One region of the Vibrio kasasachensis genome, then DNA from elsewhere that is predicted to be linked to it. Evidence: predicted binding sites of a transcription regulator. Region 1 holds the regulator's gene; each other region holds the start of a gene.
What was found. Region 1 encodes PurR, which represses purine synthesis genes. Its sites were predicted from a motif close to TNANGNAAACGTTTNCNTNA; they were not measured.

Region 2: the regulator PurR is predicted to act here: its motif matches at 6,061-6,080, upstream of purM (phosphoribosylformylglycinamidine cyclo-ligase).
Region 3: the regulator PurR is predicted to act here: its motif matches at 1,902-1,921, upstream of purE (5-(carboxyamino)imidazole ribonucleotide mutase).

Annotation. Positions count from the first base shown of each region.
Region 1 is NZ_JAKJTB010000015.1:100,889-108,679, reverse strand. It holds gene mukF (chromosome partition protein MukF) at 1-965, opposite strand, end outside; gene cmoM (tRNA uridine 5-oxyacetic acid(34) methyltransferase CmoM) at 974-1,759, opposite strand; gene elyC (envelope biogenesis factor ElyC) at 1,874-2,677, shown strand; gene torR (two-component system response regulator TorR) at 2,746-3,456, opposite strand; gene torD (molecular chaperone TorD) at 3,696-4,349, shown strand; gene purR (HTH-type transcriptional repressor PurR) at 4,551-5,555, shown strand; cyclic di-GMP riboswitch class I at 5,707-5,789, shown strand; gene L4C38_RS13225 (TfoX/Sxy family DNA transformation protein) at 5,902-6,495, shown strand; gene L4C38_RS13220 (TVP38/TMEM64 family protein) at 6,601-7,308, shown strand; gene L4C38_RS13215 (putative signal transducing protein) at 7,305-7,619, shown strand; gene L4C38_RS13210 (alpha/beta fold hydrolase) at 7,597-7,791, opposite strand, start outside.
Region 2 is NZ_JAKJTB010000020.1:14,424-22,214, forward strand. It holds partial or broken gene L4C38_RS16330 (chitinase C-terminal domain-containing protein) at 1-2,155, opposite strand, end outside; gene L4C38_RS16335 (DUF3622 domain-containing protein) at 2,535-2,864, shown strand; gene L4C38_RS16340 (DUF4250 domain-containing protein) at 2,933-3,124, opposite strand; gene L4C38_RS16345 (YaeP family protein) at 3,124-3,330, opposite strand; gene L4C38_RS16350 (tellurite resistance TerB family protein) at 3,474-4,130, opposite strand; gene purN (phosphoribosylglycinamide formyltransferase) at 4,311-4,949, opposite strand; gene purM (phosphoribosylformylglycinamidine cyclo-ligase) at 4,953-5,993, opposite strand; gene upp (uracil phosphoribosyltransferase) at 6,173-6,799, shown strand; gene rluF (23S rRNA pseudouridine(2604) synthase RluF) at 6,900-7,791, opposite strand, start outside.
Region 3 is NZ_JAKJTB010000025.1:2,050-9,840, forward strand. It holds gene aroE (shikimate dehydrogenase) at 1-228, opposite strand, end outside; gene hemF (oxygen-dependent coproporphyrinogen oxidase) at 297-1,217, opposite strand; gene tsaC (L-threonylcarbamoyladenylate synthase type 1 TsaC) at 1,237-1,794, opposite strand; gene purE (5-(carboxyamino)imidazole ribonucleotide mutase) at 1,991-2,476, shown strand; gene L4C38_RS18620 (5-(carboxyamino)imidazole ribonucleotide synthase) at 2,480-3,613, shown strand; gene L4C38_RS18625 (DNA topoisomerase family protein) at 3,679-4,257, opposite strand; gene L4C38_RS18630 (DUF494 family protein) at 4,272-4,748, opposite strand; gene dprA (DNA-processing protein DprA) at 4,751-5,860, opposite strand; gene L4C38_RS18640 (LysM peptidoglycan-binding domain-containing protein) at 5,857-6,717, opposite strand; gene def (peptide deformylase) at 6,890-7,399, shown strand; gene fmt (methionyl-tRNA formyltransferase) at 7,417-7,791, shown strand, end outside.

The sequences.
Region 1 (7,791 bases):
TACGTGAGATGCCAAGGCATATCGAAGTAGTCTTTCATTGATTGACGCAGACGCGTGCTAAAGGCACGGTTCTTATCCATATCGATCGCGGTACGGATGAACTTGTGCACATGCCTGTCATAACCAATCCAAAGGTCAATCGCTTGTTGACCCCAACGAGTGATTCGGTCTAGCTTCATCTGGAGCCCAAACAAAGTTTCTTCAATGAACTCAAGTTCATCATCACCGTACACCAACTCTTGAATATCAAGAATTTGGGTTTGCAGCTCGTCACCTGCCGCTTGCAAAGTATCTTGCAGCTCGCGCAACGTCGTGGATGTTTCTGAAAGAAGTGCTTCACAGTTATTAATTGCTTCACGCCAATCTTTGTTTAACAGTTCTGCAATTTGGGTTTTTACCGTCTGTTGCTGTTCATCCATTACGCGCTGGTTGAGATCGATCTGATCGAAGATCTCACCAACTGAGTATTTTAGTACCCCATATACATTCTTTTTCCAGTGTCCTGGTGTGCCACCCTTTTGCGCCGCTTCAATAGCTTTCGCCATCTCATCTGCGACCATCGATAGTTGAATCGATAGTTTAAGCTTAGAAAATTCACGGTGACGGACGTAATAATCTGTAATGCCAATCGCTAAAGGTGACAAACGGTAAATACTTGCACCATCTGTCACTTCACTGGCAAAGCGGCTAATTAGACGCTGTTTCACCATCTCGTTTATCGCGTTGTTGGCACGAAATGCCGACGCTTCGCCGGTATCTTCAAATAATCGAGTGACGATGGTAAACGCATCATGGAGCTCACCTTCACCCAATTCTTCATCAAATCTTTCATTGCTTAATACCGCAATTGCGATAAGAAAAGCTAGTCTTTCGCTGGTTAGATTCAATGAGAAATCGTGCTGCTTTACCCAACCAACCAATTCGTCGATAGGTTGCTCAGCAACGTTGAGAGTCATCTCACTCATTGTTATTCCTATTTATCTTTCTTTTTTGCCCATACATGAATGTATCGACCTAATGAGAGGTAAGGCTCTTGACGACAAAATTTTTCTTCAAGTGCCAATACATCTTCAAACTGATAGTCGCCCATATACAATTGATTACCAATGTAATCACTGAAACAGCGAATGCCAGATTTACCGCAGATCTCATAGCCTGCGTTTTCAATCCACTTATACACGTCTTCGGGGACTAAACCTTTTTGCGGTTGTAGCTTAAAACGTTTGCGGTGAGGCATGCCCTTCAACACATGAGGAAGGTTGCCACATACGACATTTTTATAAACTAACCCATGCTGGTTATAAAACATCACCGAGGCAATACCACCCGGTTTTACTTGATCTAACACTGTTTCCAATGCCGCCTTAGGATCAACTAACCACTCCATCACTGCATGGAACATAACCAAATCCACAGCAGTTTCCATATGATTGGCAATCTCCTGCACGGGAGAGTGAATCAAGCGATAGTTGTCAAGCAGACCATTAGTTTCAATATCCTGTTTTGCCAACTGCAGCATTTCAGAAGATAGGTCACATAACGCAACTTGATGTCCGAGCTTGGCTATTTTTTGCGACACTTGTGCAAGACCACCGCCAGCATCAAGTACTTCTAGGCAACGTTGGTCACTCTGTAGCATGGCGAGAGCTTGTTCAAGATCTTGCCAAACAATTACTTGGCGAATCTCACCTTTGTCAGAACCATAAATGTTTTTTGCAAATTTGTGGGCAATATCGTCGAAATTACGGTCTTCAGTCACGGCGGCTTGAGTTATCATGTCTAATCGTGCTGCTATTCTGTCACAAGAAAGGCAGATATAAAGAGGGATTCTCTTAATTTATAATCAACTGGTGTTTTTTCGGACTATTTAAGTATGTTTGAGCTGAAAAAAGTCTTCTCTTCTTTGCTCATGCCTTTACCAGCGCTGCTGATCATAGGCTTTTTGGGCTTAATGTTAATTATGTTTACTAGGAAACAGAAGACCGGCTGTTTTGTGGTGCTCTTTTCCTTTATTGGCATCTTCCTTATCTCTTTCCAACCACTTTCCTCCCGTCTATTAATGCCACTAGAACGCCAATACACCGCTTTTTTGCCCGTCGATAAATCCATCGACTACGTTATGGTATTAGGCAGTGGGCATGTGGTGGATGATCAGATCCCACCGACTTCGGAGTTAAGTCGCACCGCATTGATGCGCTTGTCTGAGGGAATTCGTATTATGCGTATCTACCCAGGTTCAAAGCTCATTTTATCCGGCTATGCCGGCGGTACTGATGTAAGCAATGCGCGTATGATGGCAAAAGTAGCGTTAGCACTTGGCGTATCAAAATCGGACATCATCTTATTGGAAACCGCCAAAGACACATGGGAAGAAGCGCGCCAAGCGGCCGCGTTCGTAAAACGTAAAGAAGTCGTATTGGTGACTTCAGCTAGCCATATGAAACGTGCTCTGAACGAGTTTCACTCGGCAGGATTAGAGCCTTACCCGGCTCCAACTAACTATCTAGCACAGGACCAAATCAATCAGTTCTGGAGTAAATACACGCCAAAAGCGATTTATCTGGAACAAACTGAGCGCTACTGGCATGAGACGCTTGGACGAATTTGGCAAAGCTTACGCAACTGGGCTTCAGATTACGAAGAGAAGAGTATCGAAGCTTCACAAAGTAAAGTGTAGTCCTCGATTAGAGACATAAAAAAACCGAAGCTTAAGCTTCGGTTTTTTTATTAATACAGAGTGATGTATTAGTCACCAGCAAACATATACCCTTCACCGTGAACCGTCACAAAAATTTGCGGGTTCTTCGGATCAAACTCCATTTTAGCACGCATGCGACGAATCAAAACATCAATAGTACGGTCATTTGGCGCATCTACTCGATGGCTAATCATGTTCAAAATACGTTCGCGACTAAGAACTTGATTCGGGTACGAAGATAGTGCTACCAACAACTCATATTCTGCTTTGGTTAATTTAACTGGCTCGTTATTACGACTCAGTGCTCGACGTTGAATGTCAAACATCCACTCACCAAAACGGACAACATTGGTGTCATTTTTTTGGTCAGCGATAGTGCCTGCGTTGCGGGCTGCAGAAATACGCCACAGCAAGTTTTTCACGCGCACTAGTAGTTCGCGAAGTTCGAACGGTTTTGTCACATAATCGTCTGCGCCCATTTCTAGACCAACAATTTTATCAATGCTATCCGTGCGTCCTGTTACCAGGATAATTCCAATGTCCGATTGACTTCGTAGTTCTCGTGTTAACATCAAACCATCTTCACCAGGAAGATTGATGTCTAACATAACCAAGTCGATCGAATGATTTTGTAGCATGCTGCGCACTTGCTCTCCGCTTTCGGCTTCGCTGACGGTGTAACCTTCATTTTGAAAGTAGCCAACTAGCTTACTGCGAGTGACCGCATCATCTTCTACAACTAATACGTGATAGCTCATCTAAACCACTTAATTTACATTAGGAATTAATTTCAACTGTATTCTATTCATAAGTCGTAACATTTCTAGTCTTTGTTATATTAAACTCAAGAAAGATGATTTTTTATTGATTCAAAACAAACCTAGCTTAGTTGTTAACATTTTGCCATTTTTTGACCCATTTAGTCACAACATGCGTTATCGCTATTCATTTTTCTTCGCTAAAATACTAACAGTACGAAAACTTGGAGCATTATCAGATGCAAGAACTAAAAGCTTTTAATGAAAAGCGTGCAGAAATTTACTGGTGGTTTTCTAGTTTGTTTGCCAAAGAGCTTACAGAGGCAGAACTAGTTCAATATCAAAGCCCTGAAATTCGCAGCTTCCTAGCTGGTCTTGGTGAAAACCCAACACTAAAACCCGCAATTGATCGACTTGTTGACGCGCTAAATCGTCAGATCGATCGCGAGGATGGACAACTTGAACTTGCCGCTGATTTTTGTGACTTATTTTTAAAGTCAGACAAGGAATCAGCATTACCTTATGCCTCTATGTATGTGGGTAAGAGCGGTCTATTACATGATGAACCCGCGATAGAGATGGAAGCACTGCTCATTCAACACGGTGTTGCGATCAATAAAGAGATGAATGAACCTGCTGACCATATTGCCATCGAACTCGACCTCTTAGGTAATATGATTATTCGCTCAAATGAACTTGAGCAGGAGCGTCATTTAAATGATGCGCTCATCGAACAAGAATCCTTTATTCGTCAACATATTCTTAACTGGGTACCAAAATTCTCAGCAAAGAGCCAAAGTTTAGACTCGTTTGGCTTCTACTCTGCGGTTGTATCGCTTCTGGTTGCATTCCTAAACCTTGATTGCGACTATCTTGTTGGTGAAGCCGACTAAAATCCGACTTCCGTTTGATGGGAAAAGGTTTTCGTTTGCTACTGGCGACGATGCGGTCTAAAATCGTAACCGAAAACGATAAAAAATATGAATCAAGTGCAAACCGCTGTAAAAAAGCGGTTTTTGTATTTCTAATACTTCCTGCCAATTTATTCAAGAATGTGAATAGCTAGGTGGCAACTATAAATAGGATCACACCTTATGGCCACTATAAAAGATGTTGCGCGTCTCGCGGGCGTTTCAACAACAACAGTCTCGCACGTAATTAACAAAACTCGCTTTGTTGCAGAAACAACTCAAGAACGTGTAATGGAAGCAGTACAAGAGCTAAACTACGCTCCTAGTGCCGTAGCTCGTAGTTTGAAATGTAACAGCACGCGCACCATTGGTATGCTGGTTACTCAATCTACAAACTTATTCTTTTCTGAAGTGATTGATGGTGTAGAAAGCTACTGTTATCGCCAAGGTTATACCTTAATTCTGTGCAATACCGGTGGTATCTACGAGAAACAACGTGACTATGTCCGTATGTTGGCTGAAAAGCGTGTCGATGGTATTTTAGTTATGTGTTCAGATTTCACTGAAGAATTGAGTGAGATGCTTAATCGTCACAAAGATATTCCAAAAGTGGTCATGGATTGGGGTCCTGAAAGTTCGCAAGCCGACAAAATCATCGACAACTCAGAAGAAGGTGGTTACCTCGCAACGAAGTACCTAATTAAACATGGTCACACCGATATTGCCTGTTTAAGTGGTCACTTTGAGAAAGCTGCATGTCAGGAACGTATTCAAGGCTTCAAGCGTGCTATGGCAGAAGCTAACTTACCCGTGGACGAAGATTGGATTCTAGAAGGCAACTTCGAATGTGACACAGCTGTGCTAGCTGCGGACAAAATCGTTGCTATGGATAAGCGCCCTACCGCAATTTTCTGCTTCAATGATACGATGGCACTTGGTTTAATGAGCCGCCTACAGCAAAATGGCATCCGTGTTCCTGAAGATATGTCTGTCATTGGTTACGATAACATTGAACTGGCTGAGTACTTCTCTCCGCCATTAACTACAGTTCACCAACCAAAACGTCGTGTCGGTAAAAATGCGTTTGAAATCTTACTTGAGCGAATTAAAGATAAAGAACACGACAAACGAATATTTGAAATGCATCCAGAAATCGTTGAACGCTCTACAGTAGCTAAAATAAACTAAGCTAATGATTCCTATAACAATAGCTGATGGTCATCACATCAGCTATTGCTTTTCACATTCAACTTAATTCTTGCATTAGGATCACAAATATCTCATAGTGTTGTAATACTTCTATGTCGAAGTATCTTAATCTTTAGCAAAGCAAATTAAGTCACGCACAGGGCAAACCATTCTGAAAAGATGGGACGCAAAGCCACCGGCCTAAACATTATGTATGGCAGCGGGGTTACCGATGGTAGAAATGCACTCGTTAACGGATTACTCTCCTGATTTCTGCATTAGCTGCTATTCTCTCGGACCTGATTTGGTGGCGTATTATTATACACATACACCGAGAAAGTACTGAATGGATAAACCAATACTTAAAGACTCAATGAGGCTATTTCAGCCACTAGGTCGTATTAAATCTCGCTCTATGTTTGGTGGGTTTGGGATCTTCGCAGACGAAACAATGTTTGCGCTAGTTGTACACGACAAACTTCATATTCGTGCCGACAACACACTCACTAAGCAGTTTAAACAACAAGGTCTAGAGCCGTACGTGTATCACAAGCGTGGGTTCCCTGTTGTGACCAAATACTTTGCTTTAAGTGAAGAATGGCAGGACGATTGTGACCAAACACTGCAAGTTGCTCGTGAAGCGCTTGTTAAAGCACAAAGCGAAAAGTCTACTCAAGCTGAAGCCAAACCAACTCGCATCAAGGATTTACCCAATTTACGACTGGCGACAGAACGAATGCTTAAGAAAGTCGGTATCGACAACGTTAAGCAACTCGAACAAACTGGCTCTCTTGAAGCTTACAAGGCTATTCGAGAGTCACACGTTAGTGAAATAAGCCTTGAGCTATTGTGGTCGCTTGAAGGTGCAATAAAAGGAACACACTGGTCAGTGGTTCCGCAATCTCGTCGGGATGAATTACTTTCAAGGTTGCATAACTAAACTCTAAGCCAGCGATAATCGCTGGTTTTTTTTTGAAAGTTTTCGTTGGCTTTACGGTTCTTATTCAACAAGATAGTAAATGAACATCAAGTTCAGGAGAAAAAAATGAATAAGAAGCTTGTTATCGGAGTATTTCTCGTCGCGTTAATTGCCCTGCTGATCACGCAATTTGGTGATCAACTTACGCTGACTAATGCCAAAGCCCAACAAGCTGCACTGAGTGCATTTATCGAACAGAACTTCGTACTCGCAGCCCTGAGCTACTTTTTTGCCTATGTTGCAATCGCCGCATTTTCTATTCCTGGCGCGGCGGTTGTCACCTTACTTGGCGCTGCTCTATTTGGTTTTTGGAGCAGCCTACTGCTCGTTTCATTTGCTAGTACATTAGGTGCAACAATTGCTTTCCTAAGCAGCCGTTTCCTACTTCGTGATTGGGTACAAAGCAAATTTGGTGATAAGTTGAACTCGATAAACCAAGGCGTTGCAAAAGATGGCGCATTCTATCTATTTTCGTTACGCCTTATTCCTGTATTCCCATTCTTCTTAATCAATCTATTAATGGGGCTAACGCCAATATCAACAGCGCGGTTTTATCTTGTCAGCCAAATTGGCATGCTGCCTGGTACGGCGGTTTACCTCAATGCAGGTACACAATTGGCACAAATTGACAGCCTATCCGGTATCGTTTCACCTTCTGTACTCATTTCATTTGCACTACTTGGATTATTCCCAATTGTCGCTAAATGGTTGATGACAAAATTCAAGCGTTCACCGCAATCTCAAAATGATGCACAAAATGGAGAAGCGTCTTGAAGATATACAGCGCGAACAATCCTCCTCAAGCTCACATCGTCTGTGAGCTTTTACGTTCATACGACATCAAGTGTGAGGTGCGCGGTGAAGGCATTTTTGGCTTACAAGGAGAGGTGCCATTTGGTGAAGCGAGCGCACCACACGTATGGCTATTGGAGGAAGGCAAAAAACAACAAGCGATGCACTTGATTGAGCAGTTTGAACAACCACACACCGAGCAATCTTGGCGATGCCCAGTGTGCAATGAAATAAACGAAGGTCAGTTCGCTTTATGTTGGCAGTGTGGATCTAGCTTATCTGTTGCTGAATAAAACGAATAGAATGCTGGTTGAACTCATCTGGGCGCTCTATGTTACACACATGACCACAATTAGCGATTTCGAGTAATTGACTTTGTCTATGCACTTGCACCATTTCTTTAACTGGCTGGATAAACATATAGTCACGATCGCCCATTAAATACAGTGTTGGGATCGGTAACTC
Region 2 (7,791 bases), on a different contig from region 1:
TCATGGTATTACCCATGTGGTACTCACCATTGCCGCTTTGACAAGCTGCTTCTGTTGGATCTACAGTACCGCGATTTCCGTTGGCGTTGAGTTGGTAGCAACTATAGTCACCCGCCAGCTCCCAGAACATGATACCGCCAATTTCTTTGTCGACCACATAATTGGCTTTGACATTGATCGATGCTTTGTCTTCGATAGAGAGGAAAACACTCTTCTCTGCATTCCACAGCCACGGTGCCACTGCCACATTGTCATAGAATCGAGAGTAAGTCCCCACTAATGCATGAAGAGGGTTGTTTGCAGGATCTAAGCCGTAAGCGGTGCTGTATGAACCAACCATACCATTCGCGAGGTTGAGTGCGTGCCACATTGGGTTGGAGCCTGCTCCCATTTCATTCCCAGCGGTGTCTTTATCATGCCATAAGTTATCGATACCGAGAGCGCCGTTACCACAGTTGTTTTTCTCACCTTCACCGGTACCCGGTAAACAATCCGCTTGATTAGGTAGAGGGGCTCTACCCCAAAGACCATTTTCGCCACCAGTCACGCCTTGCCAGCCTCGAGTGTAGTAAGGCACACCAATGTTAATACGACCTGCCGGCATTGAACCACGGAAGTAGTGATAAGCCCAATCGGTATTTAAATATCCAATACCACCATAAGCGGCGGTGTTGTAAACGTTCCATGCCGCTAACTCGGAATCTTTACCTGTATCGAATAATGCCGCGTTATGGCCTACATGATCGTTCCATGCACCATGTAAGTCGTAGCTCATGATATTGACGTAGTCGAGGTACTTAGTGACGGACATCGTTTCCATGCCACGCAGTAAGTATGCGGAAGATGGCGCGGCAATAGTCAGCATGTAGTGATTGCCATCTTGTTGGCTGGCTATATCAATTTTCTCGCGGAGAACACGCATTAACTCATGGTAAGACTTCATCAAGTAAGGTCGACGAGATTCTGAGAATGCCTTGTCATCTGGGTTGCCGGCACCCGACATACTTGTTGGATACTCGTAATCAATATCTAAGCCATCGAATTTGTACTGACGCATCATTACAACGGCTGAATCAGCAAAGGTTTGAATGGCAGCATGATTGATTGAACCATCAGCGTTAGTCGTCATAGTGTAGAAACCACCATCCGCAATACGATTGCCATCTGGACCAAAGTGACCGCCGGTTTCAGCCCAGCCACCAATCGAGATTAGTGTCTTAACGCCGTGTTTGACTTTGGCTGTTGCGAGTGCACCAAAATGACCTTTAAAACCAAGAGTAGGGTCTATTTCTACGCCATTCCATTCCATTCCAACCGCGGGGTTAGCTGGGTCATTAACGTTGCCTATATTAACTTTGCCATCAGAACCAATACTGACAAACGCGTAGTTTATATGCGTCAGTTGTTCCCATGGAATGTCATTAACAAGATAGCCGGTTTGCGCATCTTCACTGGCTCGCCAACTGGTAAAGTAACCAATTACACGGCGGGGGTGATCCGCGCCCATGAGTTCACGACCTTCTTCATCATAGCTAGTGCAGTAAGGAACAGTCGTCCCGGGTGTTTGATATAATCCATCCGGACGACAGCTTTTTGTTATAACTCCATCAGAGACGGTTAAGAATGCCGGCGTAGAATCGGTTACCGCGCCTTTATCATCGGTTGCTTGCGCAACTAAACTTAGGTTACCAACTTGAGTGGGTGTGTAGCTTAGCTGGTAAGGGGGGGCGGTTACGGAACCAATAGGAATACCGTTAACTAAAAACTCTACCTGCGTGACTTGACCATCTTGATCGCTCGCATTTGAGCTTAATACCACAGGCGACCCTAAACTAATTGCGTTAGCGGAGAGAGCAAGGTCGACTGTAGGAGGGAGGTTGGATCCATTGGATAAACAACTATCGATGAGCGTCCATTCTTGATGGGGGTTAGAGTGCGTCGCAGGGTTTTGACCTTGCGTCCACCAGTTTGCTTTGTAAACGTTGTTGGTCTCTTGTGCTTGAGATCCAGCAGTATAAGCCTTTGAACTGTCCCAAATTTCTATGTTGGTGCAATCTACAGCCGCATAGGCGTTAATAGTACATAAGCTTGCCGCACCACAGGTTCCTAAAGTGAGTGCTTGACGCAGCTTCGTCCTTATATTTATGTGATTCATTAGTTCTTCCTTAACTGTACAATAATAAAAATTGTGTAGGCGGTTGAACGACATAAAAGCAGATATCATCAGCCGCAAATTTACTATAGTGAAGGTATTTATATGCAACTATATTGATATTGTATTTTACGTGCCACTTCGCGTTGGGGATGACGGCTTAATCATTAGCAAACAACGCATTTGGTACACGCATTCAATGTGTATCTACAAAAGTCAATATAGATAGGAGATTTTTTTTTTGGTGAGTAGCAAGTTTTTGCAGCAAAGTGCAATTGATTATGTTCTAATACCGCGCTTACCAAGGGATGGTGTTAAACAGCTCAGCTTCGATGGAGTTATCAAGTTGACCGATCCCTGAATAATCCCTTAGGAAATAGAAATGTCTAAAAACAAAAAATTCGCAATTCGCGTGGTTGAAAAGCGCGCTGGTTGGACTGCAGAAATTATTCGCCAAGTTACTTCTCGTAAAACTCTTGTATCTAAGCGTCAAGCTGGTTTCGAAACTGAAGAACTTGCACAAGCTTGGGCTGAGAACGAGTTGCTAGGTTTTGTTAAGAACCAAGCAGAGCGCAACGAGCGTAAAGGCCAACAACGTGTTGAACGTCAAGAACGTCAAGAGCTTGAATCAGCAAAACGTAAAGCAGCGGCACTACGTGCACGCGCTGAAGCTGCACTAGAAGCAGACGAAGAAGCGGATGAAGAAGAGTAATCTTTGTTTTAAATAAAAAAACCGCCTTTTGGCGGTTTTTTTATATTCTGAATACAGATAACGATCGCTTAGCGAAATTGACCAGCTGCCACTAAATATTCAAATCCGCCAGTGGCAAGTTTAGCTTCTAAAGCGACTTTGTCGATCTCAAAAAAAGCGACGAGTTCGTCTAAGTCACCACTAAATTCATCACGTAACTTCAAGTTAACGATGCTCATAAGCATGATGGTGTCCATGCTTTCAAAGTTGCTCAAGTTCATTACTGATCCTCGAAATCAGAAATCAACAAGTTAGCGGCGGCAAACGCAGCTTTTTCACGAATTGATTTGTCTAGAGTGACGTCGGCTGCAACTTCATTAAGCGTACGTACCGCACATCCAATTGCTTTAGGAATATAGCCTTGATCGCCACTGCCAATTTGCGCGTAGAGCTCGCGTACTAAATCACAACAATCGTAAACTTTCATCGTTTTACTTCCAATTAAATGAGAACTCATCTCAATATACACATTGTGTTTAGCAAACTCAAAGCTTGAGATTGTACAATCTCAAGCCTTGACCTCAATTGAGCCAAAAATATTCAATCATGATAGTTGATCTGGTCGGTTACTTAGCTATTGAGTTGCAATTCAAGCTGTTGAGTCACTTCTGGATGTAAATGAAGTTGCTTAGCTAACTCTTTTAGATATGCTTTTTCCATAAAGTTCTGCTCATCAACGACGATCAGTGAGGCTAGGTAAATCTCTGAAGCTTGCTGAGGTGTATGAGCCAATTGAGCAATTTGACTTGGGTCTAATGGTTTATTGAGCTCTTGATGAATCATTGTCTTGAGTTGGTCATCGGCGCCAGCTTGCTCAATAGCGGACTCAATATGTGACATTTCAGTTTGGTCAACGTGACCATCAGCTTTAGCGGCAGCGATCATTGCTTTAAGGATCAGTTGTTCGTGAATGATACTGTTTTCATCAAACTGTTCGCTGGAGGATGTAGCTGCAGTCGATTGGTTTGCTTGCCAGTTGTTGTAGACTTTATAAGCTAATGTACCAAGTGCGGCAGCGCCACCAATTTTTAATGCATTTTTCCCTATCTTTTTCCCCATCTTTTTACTTTTTTTAGAGCCCATCAAAAGATTAACTAAACCACCGCCTACGGCACCAGCACCGAGAGATTTTATCGTACTTGAGGTTGATGGGTTTTTTATTTTCTCTTGTCCTTGTCGAACAATGTCTGAATTAAGAGCTTGATTAAGTAGCGATTTTATATCCATAGTCATCTCCAAAAATGATGCCGATCGGGCTGATTTTGTATGGTTAGAACTACAGTAACAAACAAAAAATGAACAGGGGATTAATAGATAAATACGAGGTGAATTGCTAGGTTAGTTAGGCGACAAAAAATAAAAAAGCGAACATAAAGTTCGCTTTTAGGTTCAATCAATAATCACGGTCTATTCCGTCGCGTAGCCATGTATACGAAGTTGCACACCATCTAAAAAGGCTTTGCCATTACGCATTTCTAAGCGATCTTCAACAAACCATTTTGCCACCATTGGGTAAATGCGATGTTCTTGATTTTGCACTCGTTCAGTGAGGGTATCCACAGTATCTTCATCAAAGATCGGCACCTTTGCTTGTAAAATAACGGGTCCGCCATCTAATTGCTCAGTGACAAAATGCACGCTTGTACCATGCTCTTCATCCCCAGCGTGTATCGCACGTTGATAGGTATTTAACCCTGGGTATTTAGGCAATAGAGAAGGGTGGATATTGATCATACGCCCCATATAGTGGCGTACGAATTCACCACTTAAGATACGCATATAACCAGCAAGGATGATTAAATCAGGTGCAAAACCATCCATTTGTCGCATCAGTTCATGATCAAAGGCATCACGAGTATCAAATGCTTTAGGATCGAGAAACACTCCAGCTGCGCCCGCTTTTTTAGCACGTTCAAGTGCATAAGCGTCCGGTTTATTCGAGAATACCGCCGTTACTTTGCCATTTTTAATTGAGGCATCGCAGGCGTCTACGATTGCTTGCAGGTTGGTACCGTTTCCGGAAACTAAAACTACAATACTCTTCATAACTTATATGATCTCTACTTGCTCTTCACCCGCTTGTGCAGGTGCAATTTTACCGATAACCCATGCGTTCTCGCCTTCTTGTTGCAAGAGCTCTACAGCAGCATCAGCTTGATCTTCAGGTAGAGCGACAACAAGACCGACGCCGCAGTTGAAAGTTCGGTACATTTCGTGGGTGGTTACATTACCTTGCTCTTGCAGCCATTTGAAAATGGCTGGCCATTCCCAGCTATTACCGTCAATAACAGCTTTAGTACCTTGAGGAAGTACACGAGGGATATTTTCCCAAAAGCCGCCGCCAGTAATGTGTGAAATAGCGTGAATATCATGCTCGGCAATCATTTTAAGTGCAGACTTGATATAAATCTTAGTCGGTTCTAGTAGGTGTTCACCAACAGTACGACCGTCAAGCTCTTGATTTTTATCAGCAGCAGACACTTCTAAAATTTTTCTGATCAATGAATAGCCGTTTGAATGTGGGCCACTTGATCCAACTGCGATTAGTGCATTTCCAGCCGCAACTTTGCTGCCATCGATGATGTCTGCTTTTTCGACAACACCAACACAGAAACCAGCAACATCGTAATCTTCGCCTTCGTACATGCCCGGCATTTCGGCAGTTTCACCACCGATAAGTGCGCAACCCGCTTGTACACAACCTTCTGCAATACCAGAAACAACGTCGGCTGCGGTGTCCACATCCAGTTTTCCTGTTGCGTAGTAATCTAAGAAAAACAGTGGTTCGCCACCTTGTACGATTAGGTCATTAACACACATGGCAACCAAATCGATACCGATGGTGTCATGTTTGTTCATATCCAACGCAAGGCGTAATTTAGTACCCACGCCATCGGTACCAGAAACTAACACTGGTTGCTTATATTTGGTTGGCAGTTCACAAAGTGCACCAAAGCCACCAATACCACCCATTACTTCAGGGCGACGAGTACGTTTTACAGCACCTTTGATACGGTCGACAAGTGCGTTACCTGCATCGATATCAACGCCAGCGTCTTTATAGCTTAGAGAAGTATTATTGCCACTCACAGGAAGTCCTCGGTTTAGTCAATTGGATATGAGAAATCGGGCGCTATTCTAACAGTTGATAAACTGCAATAGCAAACGTTTGCGCATGTTTTTTATCTTACACTAATTCAAGAAATTTAGCGTGAAATCGTTTATAATCTGAAGGTTTGTTTAAAAAAACCAAAAAGCCGGAGATGGACATGAAAGTTGTTGAAGTTAATCACCCACTTGTTAAACATAAAATTGGTCTAATGAGAGAAGGTGATATCAGCACGAAGCGCTTCCGTGAATTAGCGACAGAAGTTGGTAGCCTACTAACTTATGAAGCTACCGCGGATTTTGAAACAGAAAAAGTAACCATTGAAGGCTGGGATGGTCCAGTTGAAGTCGATCAAATTAAAGGTAAAAAGGTGACTGTAGTGCCTATCCTACGTGCCGGTCTCGGTATGATGGATGGCGTATTAGAGCACATGCCTAGTGCACGTATCAGTGTAGTAGGTGTTTATCGTGATGAAGAAACACTTGAGCCAGTACCGTACTTCAATAAACTAGCATCGAACATCGACGAGCGTATCGCGCTTGTTGTTGATCCAATGCTAGCAACGGGTGGTTCAATGATCGCAACGCTCGATCTTCTAAAAGAGAATGGCTGTCAGGCATTTAAAGTTCTTGTACTTGTTGCTGCCCCTGAAGGTATTGAAGCTCTTGAACGCGCTCACCCAGATGTTGAACTTTACTGTGCGGCTATCGATGAGAAGCTAAACGATAAAGGTTACATCGTTCCGGGTCTAGGTGATGCAGGTGATAAAATCTTTGGTACTAAATAATACCAAGTAATGAAAAAGGGGAGCAAAGCTCCCCTTTTTTTTGAGAATAGAATAACAGCTTAACGTGCTGTTAATTCAACATTTTGCTGTTTACCTACCGCTACTTCTTCAAGCCCAATGTACCGCCGAAACGCGGCTGATTGCCTGATTTTGCTTGTTCGCTATTGCGTTTAGAGGAGTGAAAAGGCTTCCCTTTGTTGCCAGAAGATGCATTACCAGAGCCCCCACCGTTTGATGAAGAGTGATTGCGCCCTTTCTTCGAATTTGGAGCGTGACGAAACTCATCAGCATTGCGACCTTTAAACGTACGAGTATCTTGGTTTCGGCGCGCTGTTGAAGTTTGGTTTTCTTCTCGACTATCAAACAACTTAGCATCGGTTGCTTTTCGAATGTGCTTACCTTTTGAATCCGTTTTTGATGCTTCTTCAGTACTAACAGATCCTTCACACATGGCGTGAATTTCATTGATTTCATCGTCTGTCAGATAACGCCAACGACCGTTTGGAATATCGTCCAATGTGATATTCATGATACGGACGCGGCGGAGTTTGAATACTTCAAAGCCTAATGCTTCACACATACGGCGAATTTGACGGTTTAAGCCCTGAGTCAAAACGATACGAAAAGAGTATTTGGTCTCTTTAGTTACCTTACAAGGTAAAGTGACGGTATCGAGAATTTCAACGCCAGAACCCATTTGGCGAATAAACTCATCGGTTATTGGTCTATCCACTCGAACTACGTATTCTTTTTCGTGGCTGTTGCCCGCACGCAGAATTTTATTGACGATGTCGCCATCGTTGGTTAAGAAAATTAAACCATCAGACGGTTTATCTAAACGACCGATCGGGAAGATGCGCGACTTATGCCCAATGAAATCTACGATGTTGCCCGGAATATCACGCTCGGTAGTACAGGTAATACCGGTTGGTTTGTTTAAGGCAATATAGACAGGTTTTTCTTTCGATTTCAGCGGTTTTCCATTAATGCAA
Region 3 (7,791 bases), on a different contig from region 1:
GGCAAATTGATAAGCATCTTCTTTAAAAGGTACGGTGACATTGCAGCCTCGCCCACCATGGGAAAAAAAATCGGCGGCAGTTTGGTTGAAGCCATCAACGGGTGCCAGTTCAGCGGTATAGCTCATTGATTGATTGGTTTGACGAGCAAACAGAGTATGAATAAATGGAGATTTGCTGTGATCAATTGGATTACCGAAAACAGCATAACGATCAATTTGTTGTGTCATATCCTTATCACCAAAAACAAAATAGGGTCTGTATTGACCCTATCACTATCTATATAAGGAGGAAAGCGTTACCACTCTCTTGGTTTGAGGTAGTTTTCATAGAGTTTTGCTTCCGCTGATCCCGGCTCAGGCTGATAACCATACTCCCAACGCGCCATCGGTGGCATTGACATTAAAATCGACTCGGTGCGCCCACCACTTTGCAAACCAAACAAGGTGCCTCGGTCGAATACCAAATTAAATTCAACATAGCGCCCGCGTCGGTATAGTTGGAATTGTCTTTCACGTACACCATATGAAGTGGTTTTACGGCGCTCAACAATCGGTAAATACGCTTGTGTGTACCCTTCACCGACTGCTTTTATATAAGCGAAGCATTTATCGAACTCCCATTGGTTTAAGTCATCAAAGAACAAACCACCCACACCACGAGTTTCATCGCGATGCGGCAAGTAAAAGTATTTATCGCACCAAGCTTTATGCTCGCTATATACCTCTTCGCCAAATGGGCCGCAGATTTCTTTAGCCGTGTTGTGCCAATAGGTACAATCTTCTTCAAATGGATAAAACGGTGTGAGATCGAAACCACCTCCAAACCACCAAATAGGCTCTTCGCCCTCTTTTTCGGCAATAAAGAAACGAACATTGGCATGAGATGTTGGTACGTAAGGATTATGAGGATGCATAACCAATGAAACCCCCATAGCCTCAAAACTACGCCCTGCCAACTCTGGACGATGTGCCGTTGCTGAGGCTGGCATCTCTTGCCCACTCACATGAGAAAAATTTACACCGCCTTGCTCAAACACCGCACCATTTGTCATTACACGTGTTCTTCCGCCACCAGCCAAACGCTCACCGGGTTGACGCTGCCAAGCATCTTGCTCAAAATTGGTTTTTCCATCAGAACGTTCTAGCTGAGCACAGATATCATCTTGTAATGACATTAAAAATTGCTTTACGGCTTGTTTATCAATTGCAGCTGGCATGTTGGCTTCCTTTTACTTGTTATCCTTGCCTAAGCACTTTTAGCGTTTTCGCATCACGAATTTCACTTGGCTTATCTCGCCCACTGGTTTCACCATGTAAAATCACCAATAGCCGATCGCCTAGCTGCGCTTGAACTTCTTGAGTGGTTAAGCATGGTGGGAAACCAGAAAGGTTGGCGCTGGTCGAAGTGAGTGGTTTCCCAAGTGCTAAGCACATTTTCTGCACCAAGGGATGATCAGTGACGCGCACCGCAATAGTATCAAACTGACCAGACACCCAATGAGAGACTCTATCACTGGCAGGCATAATCCAAGTGTATGGTCCTGGCCATGATGCTTTCACGGTTTCAAGCTGTTCTTGGCTGAGTTGAGATTCATCAATATAAGGCAGCAGCTGTTGGTAACTTGCGGCAATAAGAATCAATCCTTTTTCTACCGGTCGCTGCTTAAGCATCAATAATTTTTGAATAGCTTGCGGGCTATCTGGATCGCATCCAACACCGAACACCCCTTCCGTCGGGTAGGCAATCACTTCACCTTGTTGTAATGCACTCAGAGCTTGCTCAAAGTTATTCACTCACATTTCCTTTCTAATTTCTGTTAACATTTTTTCTCAGTGTACTAACAATCAAGCGCACAGCCTAAAGCAATTTTTTTATAAATTGTATCAATTCAATTTTTCCCTCGCGCAAACGTTTGCTTGGGGTGAAAATACTCGTATAATGCGGTCAAATTTACTTGCTCACCCCATAGGCAGCTTGAAGGAGTTTGAGATGAAAGTCGGAATTATCATGGGTTCAAAATCAGATTGGCCAACCATGAAACTTGCAGCAGAAATGCTCGACACATTTGGCGTAAGTTACGAAACCAAAGTGGTTTCTGCACACCGAACCCCTCAACTACTTGCTGACTATGCAACTAGCGCTAAAGATCGTGGCTTAAAAGTCATCATTGCAGGCGCAGGCGGGGCGGCCCATCTACCCGGAATGGCAGCGGCTTTCACTAGTTTGCCAGTGTTGGGGGTTCCTGTTCAATCTCGTGCATTAAAAGGTATGGATTCACTACTTTCGATTGTACAGATGCCAAAAGGAATCGCCGTTGGCACGCTCGCAATTGGTGAAGCAGGTGCAGCAAATGCGGGGATCTTAGCTGCACAGATCATCGGCACACACGATGAAGAAGTGATGGCAAAAGTTGAAGCATTCCGCGCTCAACAAACAGAAACCGTACTGGCAAATTCAAACCCAGCAGAGGAGTAATCCATGCATGTTTTGGTGTTAGGTTCAGGGCAACTGGCGCGTATGATGTCACTTGCCGGAGCGCCACTTAATATTAAGATTTCAGCTTATGATATTGGTAGTGGCAACATTGTTCATCCGTTGACTCAAACGGTGCTAGGTCGAGGCTTGGGCAGCGCCATTGCTCAAGCGGATGTGGTCACGGCCGAGTTTGAGCATATACCTCATGACATTCTCGATACCTGTCAACAAAGCGGCAAATTCCTTCCATCAACTGACGCAATAAAAGCTGGGGGTGATCGTCGCATTGAGAAGGCTCTCCTCGACAAAGCAAAAGTACGCAACGCAAACTATGCGGTGATCAATACCCGTGAAGATTTTGAGCTGGCGGTAGAAAAAGTCGGTATCCCAATGGTACTGAAGAGTGCTCTAGGTGGTTATGATGGCAAAGGTCAATGGCGTTTAAAGAATACCGCAGATATAGCGACCATTTGGCAAGAAATGTCTGAATGCCTTACCAGCAGCGACAATCAAGCAATTGTTGCGGAGGAGTTCGTGCCATTCCAACGTGAAGTTTCATTGGTTGGTGCACGAGGCAAAGACGGTTCAATTGCCGTTTACCCACTTGCAGAAAACGTTCATACCGATGGTGTACTTAGCCTATCCAGCGCGATCGCCGATCAAGCGCTACAAGATCAAGCACTACAGATGTTTACCGCTATCGCGGAAAGTTTAGATTATGTCGGTGTATTAGCGCTTGAATTTTTCGATGTCGACGGTGCTCTATTGGTCAACGAAATTGCACCACGAGTACATAACTCAGGACATTGGACGCAGCAAGGTGCTGAAATCTGTCAGTTTGAGAACCACTTGCGCGCGGTATGTGGTTTGCCACTGGGTAGTACAAAACTGGTTCGTGAAACCTCAATGATCAACATCCTCGGTGAGGACAGTTTACCCAACGAGATATTGGAAATGGCGGGTTGCCATATCCATTGGTACGGCAAAGAGAAACGCGCTGGTCGTAAAATGGGACACATTAATGTCTGTGGTGATTACCGTGGTGAGTTACAAAAGCGACTTTGCGCGCTTGCAAAAGTGTTGGATCAGCGAGCATTTCCAGCAGTACATGATTTTGCTAAAAGCTTTTCGAACTAATTTTACAAATTAGTGCCGCCTTATCAGCAGATAGAGAGTAAAAAGCGGCGATATACGCCGCTTTTTTATTCCGATTGAATGTGATTGCATTTTCTATCTGCGCACTGATATTTCGTACCACTCGCCAGCGTTTTTTCAACCAAAAGAGGGTAGCGACAAATAGCGCACTCTCCCATCACAGGTGGCTGATTAACAGCAAACTTGCACTTAGGGTAATTGTCACAAGCGTAGAACAACTTACCAAATCGAGTTTTCCGCTCTACCAAATGACCGTTTCGACATTCAGGGCAAGTAACCTGATCATTTTGTTGGGGTTCGTTTTGCTCAAGTGATTCAATATGATGACACTCTGGATAATGGCTACAGCCAATAAACATGCCATAACGACCTTGGCGAAGAACTAGTTCATTGCTGCACTGTGGGCAAGGTACACCCAACTCTTTGATTATATGCCCATCATTTTGATGTAATGGCTTAATATAATCACATTCCGGATAAAGGCTGCACCCTAGAAACGGACCATGCTTGCCATGACGAAGCTGTAACTCCCCCTCACGCTGCTCAGTCTGACATTTCGGACAGACCTGATGTTCAAGAGCGTGTTCATGGGCAGAAAATAATTGCTGATCTATTTTACTACTCATATACCTACAAAAATTTAATGGAGAAGACCTTGCTCATGGGTGTATAACAGCTCTTCCATAAGCGTGTATGCATTTTCATTGCCGGGCACGTTAAACAGCACCATCAATACAATCCATTTTAAATCATCAAGTTCAAAGTCATTTGTCTCTAAACCCATCACTCGATCTATTACCATTTCGCGAGTTTCTGTAGTAAGAACGCTGACTTGCTCCAAAAACATCAGAAAACCACGAGATTCTAGATCAAGACGCCTCATCTCTTGAGTTGTGTAGATACGCGTTGACGCCGCACCACTGACAGAAATAGCAGATTCAAGTTCACCTTGCTGCAACGCTGCCAATTCTTCTAGCCAGACAAGGGCTTTATAAATATCTTTTTGGTCAAAACCTGCTCGAAGTAATTCATCTTCAAGTTCATCTTGATTGACCTGTAACTCCGCATCGCTATGGATGTAAGTTTCAAATAGATACATTAGGATATCCATCATCATAGCTAGCCCCTCCCCTTACGAATATAGCCACCGGAAACTGCAACAACATGCCCTAAAAGCTCAAGCTCTAAGAGCTGCATCATGACTTCTTGCACTGGGATATGGGTCCTCTGTGCCAAAATATCAACAGGTGTCACATTTCTTCCTACGTTAGCTAGAAGCTTGGCAAATGGCAATTGTTCTTTCGGCTCTTTTTCCGCCAAGCTTTCATGTCTAGGTATATAACTATCAGACCAGCGTAATAAACTGTCTATTTCATTTAAAATATCTTCTACACCCTGCACTAAGCAAGCACCTTGTTTAATCAGTTGGTTGCATCCTCTTGCCTGAGGTGAATGAATTGAACCGGGCAATGCAAAAACGTCTCTCCCTTGCTCAGCGGCATAACGCGCGGTAATAAGAGAGCCACTTTTTTCCGTGGCTTCGATGACCAGAACCCCTAAAGACAAACCGCTAATAATCCTATTACGACGCGGAAAGTTACTCGCTTTAGGTAACGTTGCCGGATGAAACTCAGAAACTAAAGCTCCTTGTTGTTCGATCCGATCAGCTAATCCTTTATGCCGTGCCGGATAGACTTGCTTTAACCCACAGCCTAACACTGCCACCGTACAGCCGTTCGCATTGAGCGCTCCATCATGAGCATACCCATCAACCCCTAAAGCTAAACCACTAGTGACCACCAAGCCTTGCTCTGCCAAAGCGGCAGCAAAATACTTGGCACTATTAAGCCCATCAATGCTGGCATGGCGGCTGCCAACCATGGCAATTTGCGGGAAGCTAAGCGGCGCCAAATCACCTTTAATAAACAACACTGGTGGCGGGGACGGTATTTGCTTTAACAACGGAGGATAAGCGCTATCTTGCAACGTAATAATGTGATGCAGTGATGAAGTGGCTTTCCATTCAAGACACTGCTCTATATAGGCTTTATTCGGCTGATGAATAAAATTCACTTGAGTGGTACTTAACCCGACCGCTTGCAATCGCACGGGATCCCACTGCACGATTTGCTCTGGATCTGCTTTACTCAGTAGCTTTTGCAAGCCTTTAGCTCCCAGCCTTGGAGTAAAATAGAGTGTTAACCAAGCTGTTAGTGATTCAATCGTCATTTTGCTATCACCGCCGATTTAACTAACGTATCGCGCCCAATTGGCTGCCGACTTTCCGTAATCAACGCTAAGCTAAAGTGCTCATAAGATTGAATAACCATCAAACGCCCGACACGAGAGTCCGGAAACTGAAAATCATTATCTAAAGCCTGCTGAACCATTTGGGAGCCACGATCTGCAGGGAGCACTTGGCTACCTTTTTGATAAAGTTCAAAGACATGACCTTGCGCTAGGTCATCACGCGTACCTCGATCAATCACAACTACCTGATTATGCGCAGCATACTGAGCATCTTCTATTCCCCCCAAAATAGTAACCACACTTTGTGGCGGTGATGATTGCGGATAGAAACGTAAATTCAATGGCGATCTATCGTCTTTCAATACCGGCAAAGCGATATCGTCAACCAAGATTTCTTGTAACTGCTTAGTCACTTGCAAGCCCGACATCTGTTTGTTACTCAACTTTAACTCAGCCCAGGCAACTTGTTTAAGCACCACAACTTGGTATTCATCACGAGTATAAGTTTGGCTTAGATGAAATATTCCCCAGCTCAATTGTCGTTGCTTACCACTAATAAACAGTAACTCATCATCAGTAAGATACTGTTTACCATGGTTAGCACCCAATACGCGCGCCGCCCGTTGTAATTGCTTTGCCGTCAACAAGCGTGGGAATTCTAAATAAGGCAGTGATAGTGAATCTTGAGTCGCAGTCGAAGTTTGTTGCTCCAACACCCTAACTTTAGGGCTCAACTGGATCATCGGTTTGATGGTAACGGAAGTACTAGCAAAAGAAATGAGTGGTAAAACAAATACAAACAGTGCGATCCATGATTTCGACAATATCTGATACATAACTCAATCCTGATGTTCATTTTTCGGAAAACCAGATAAGAAAGGCGGTCACTTTATCGACAGAAAAGCACGTCAAAAAGCGTATTGATGCTGTCATTTGAAGTATAAAATGTCTAGAATTGAGCCAACGAGGTTTATCTCGATTCGGCACAAATCAATATTTCGAGTGTATATGTCTGTATTACAAGTATTAACATTCCCAGATGATCGCCTTCGCACCGTGGCAAAGCCCGTGGAAGCAGTGACTCCTGAGATTCAAAAAATCGTCGATGACATGATTGAAACCATGTATGACGAAGAAGGTATCGGTCTTGCTGCAACGCAAGTAGATGTTCATCAACGTATCGTGGTTATCGATATTTCAGAAACTCGCAATGAGCCTATGGTGCTTATTAACCCTGAAATCACCGAAAAACGTGGCGAAGATGGCATTGAAGAAGGTTGTCTTTCTGTTCCGGGCGCTCGCGCTCTTGTGCCACGCGCAGCAGAAGTCTCTGTTAAAGCGCTAAATCGTGATGGTGAAGCATTTGCGTTTGAAGCAGATGATCTATTGGCTATTTGTGTTCAGCACGAACTTGATCACTTAGAAGGTAAACTGTTTGTCGATTACTTATCGCCATTAAAGCGTAAGCGCATCCAAGACAAACTCACTAAGATCAAGCGTTTTAACGAGAAACAGTAACTCAGAAGGAAGCTACCTTGAGCAAACCTTTACGTATTGTATTTGCAGGTACTCCGGACTTCGCCGCCCTTCACTTGGCGGCGTTGTTGTCTTCGGAGCACGAAGTTATTGCTGCATACACTAACCCTGACCGCCCTGCAGGTCGTGGTAAAAAACTGACAGCAAGTGCCGTTAAGAACCTAGCACTTGAGTACAACGTCCCAGTTTTTCAACCAGAAAACTTTAAGTCAGACGAAGCCAAGCAAGAACTTGCTGAATTGAATGCTGACATCATGGTCGTCGTCGCTTACGGTTTGCTATTGCCTCAAGTGGTACTCGATACACCAAAACTAGGGTGCATTAATGTACACGGTTCAATCCTGCCTCGTTGGCGCGGCGCAGCCCCAATTCAA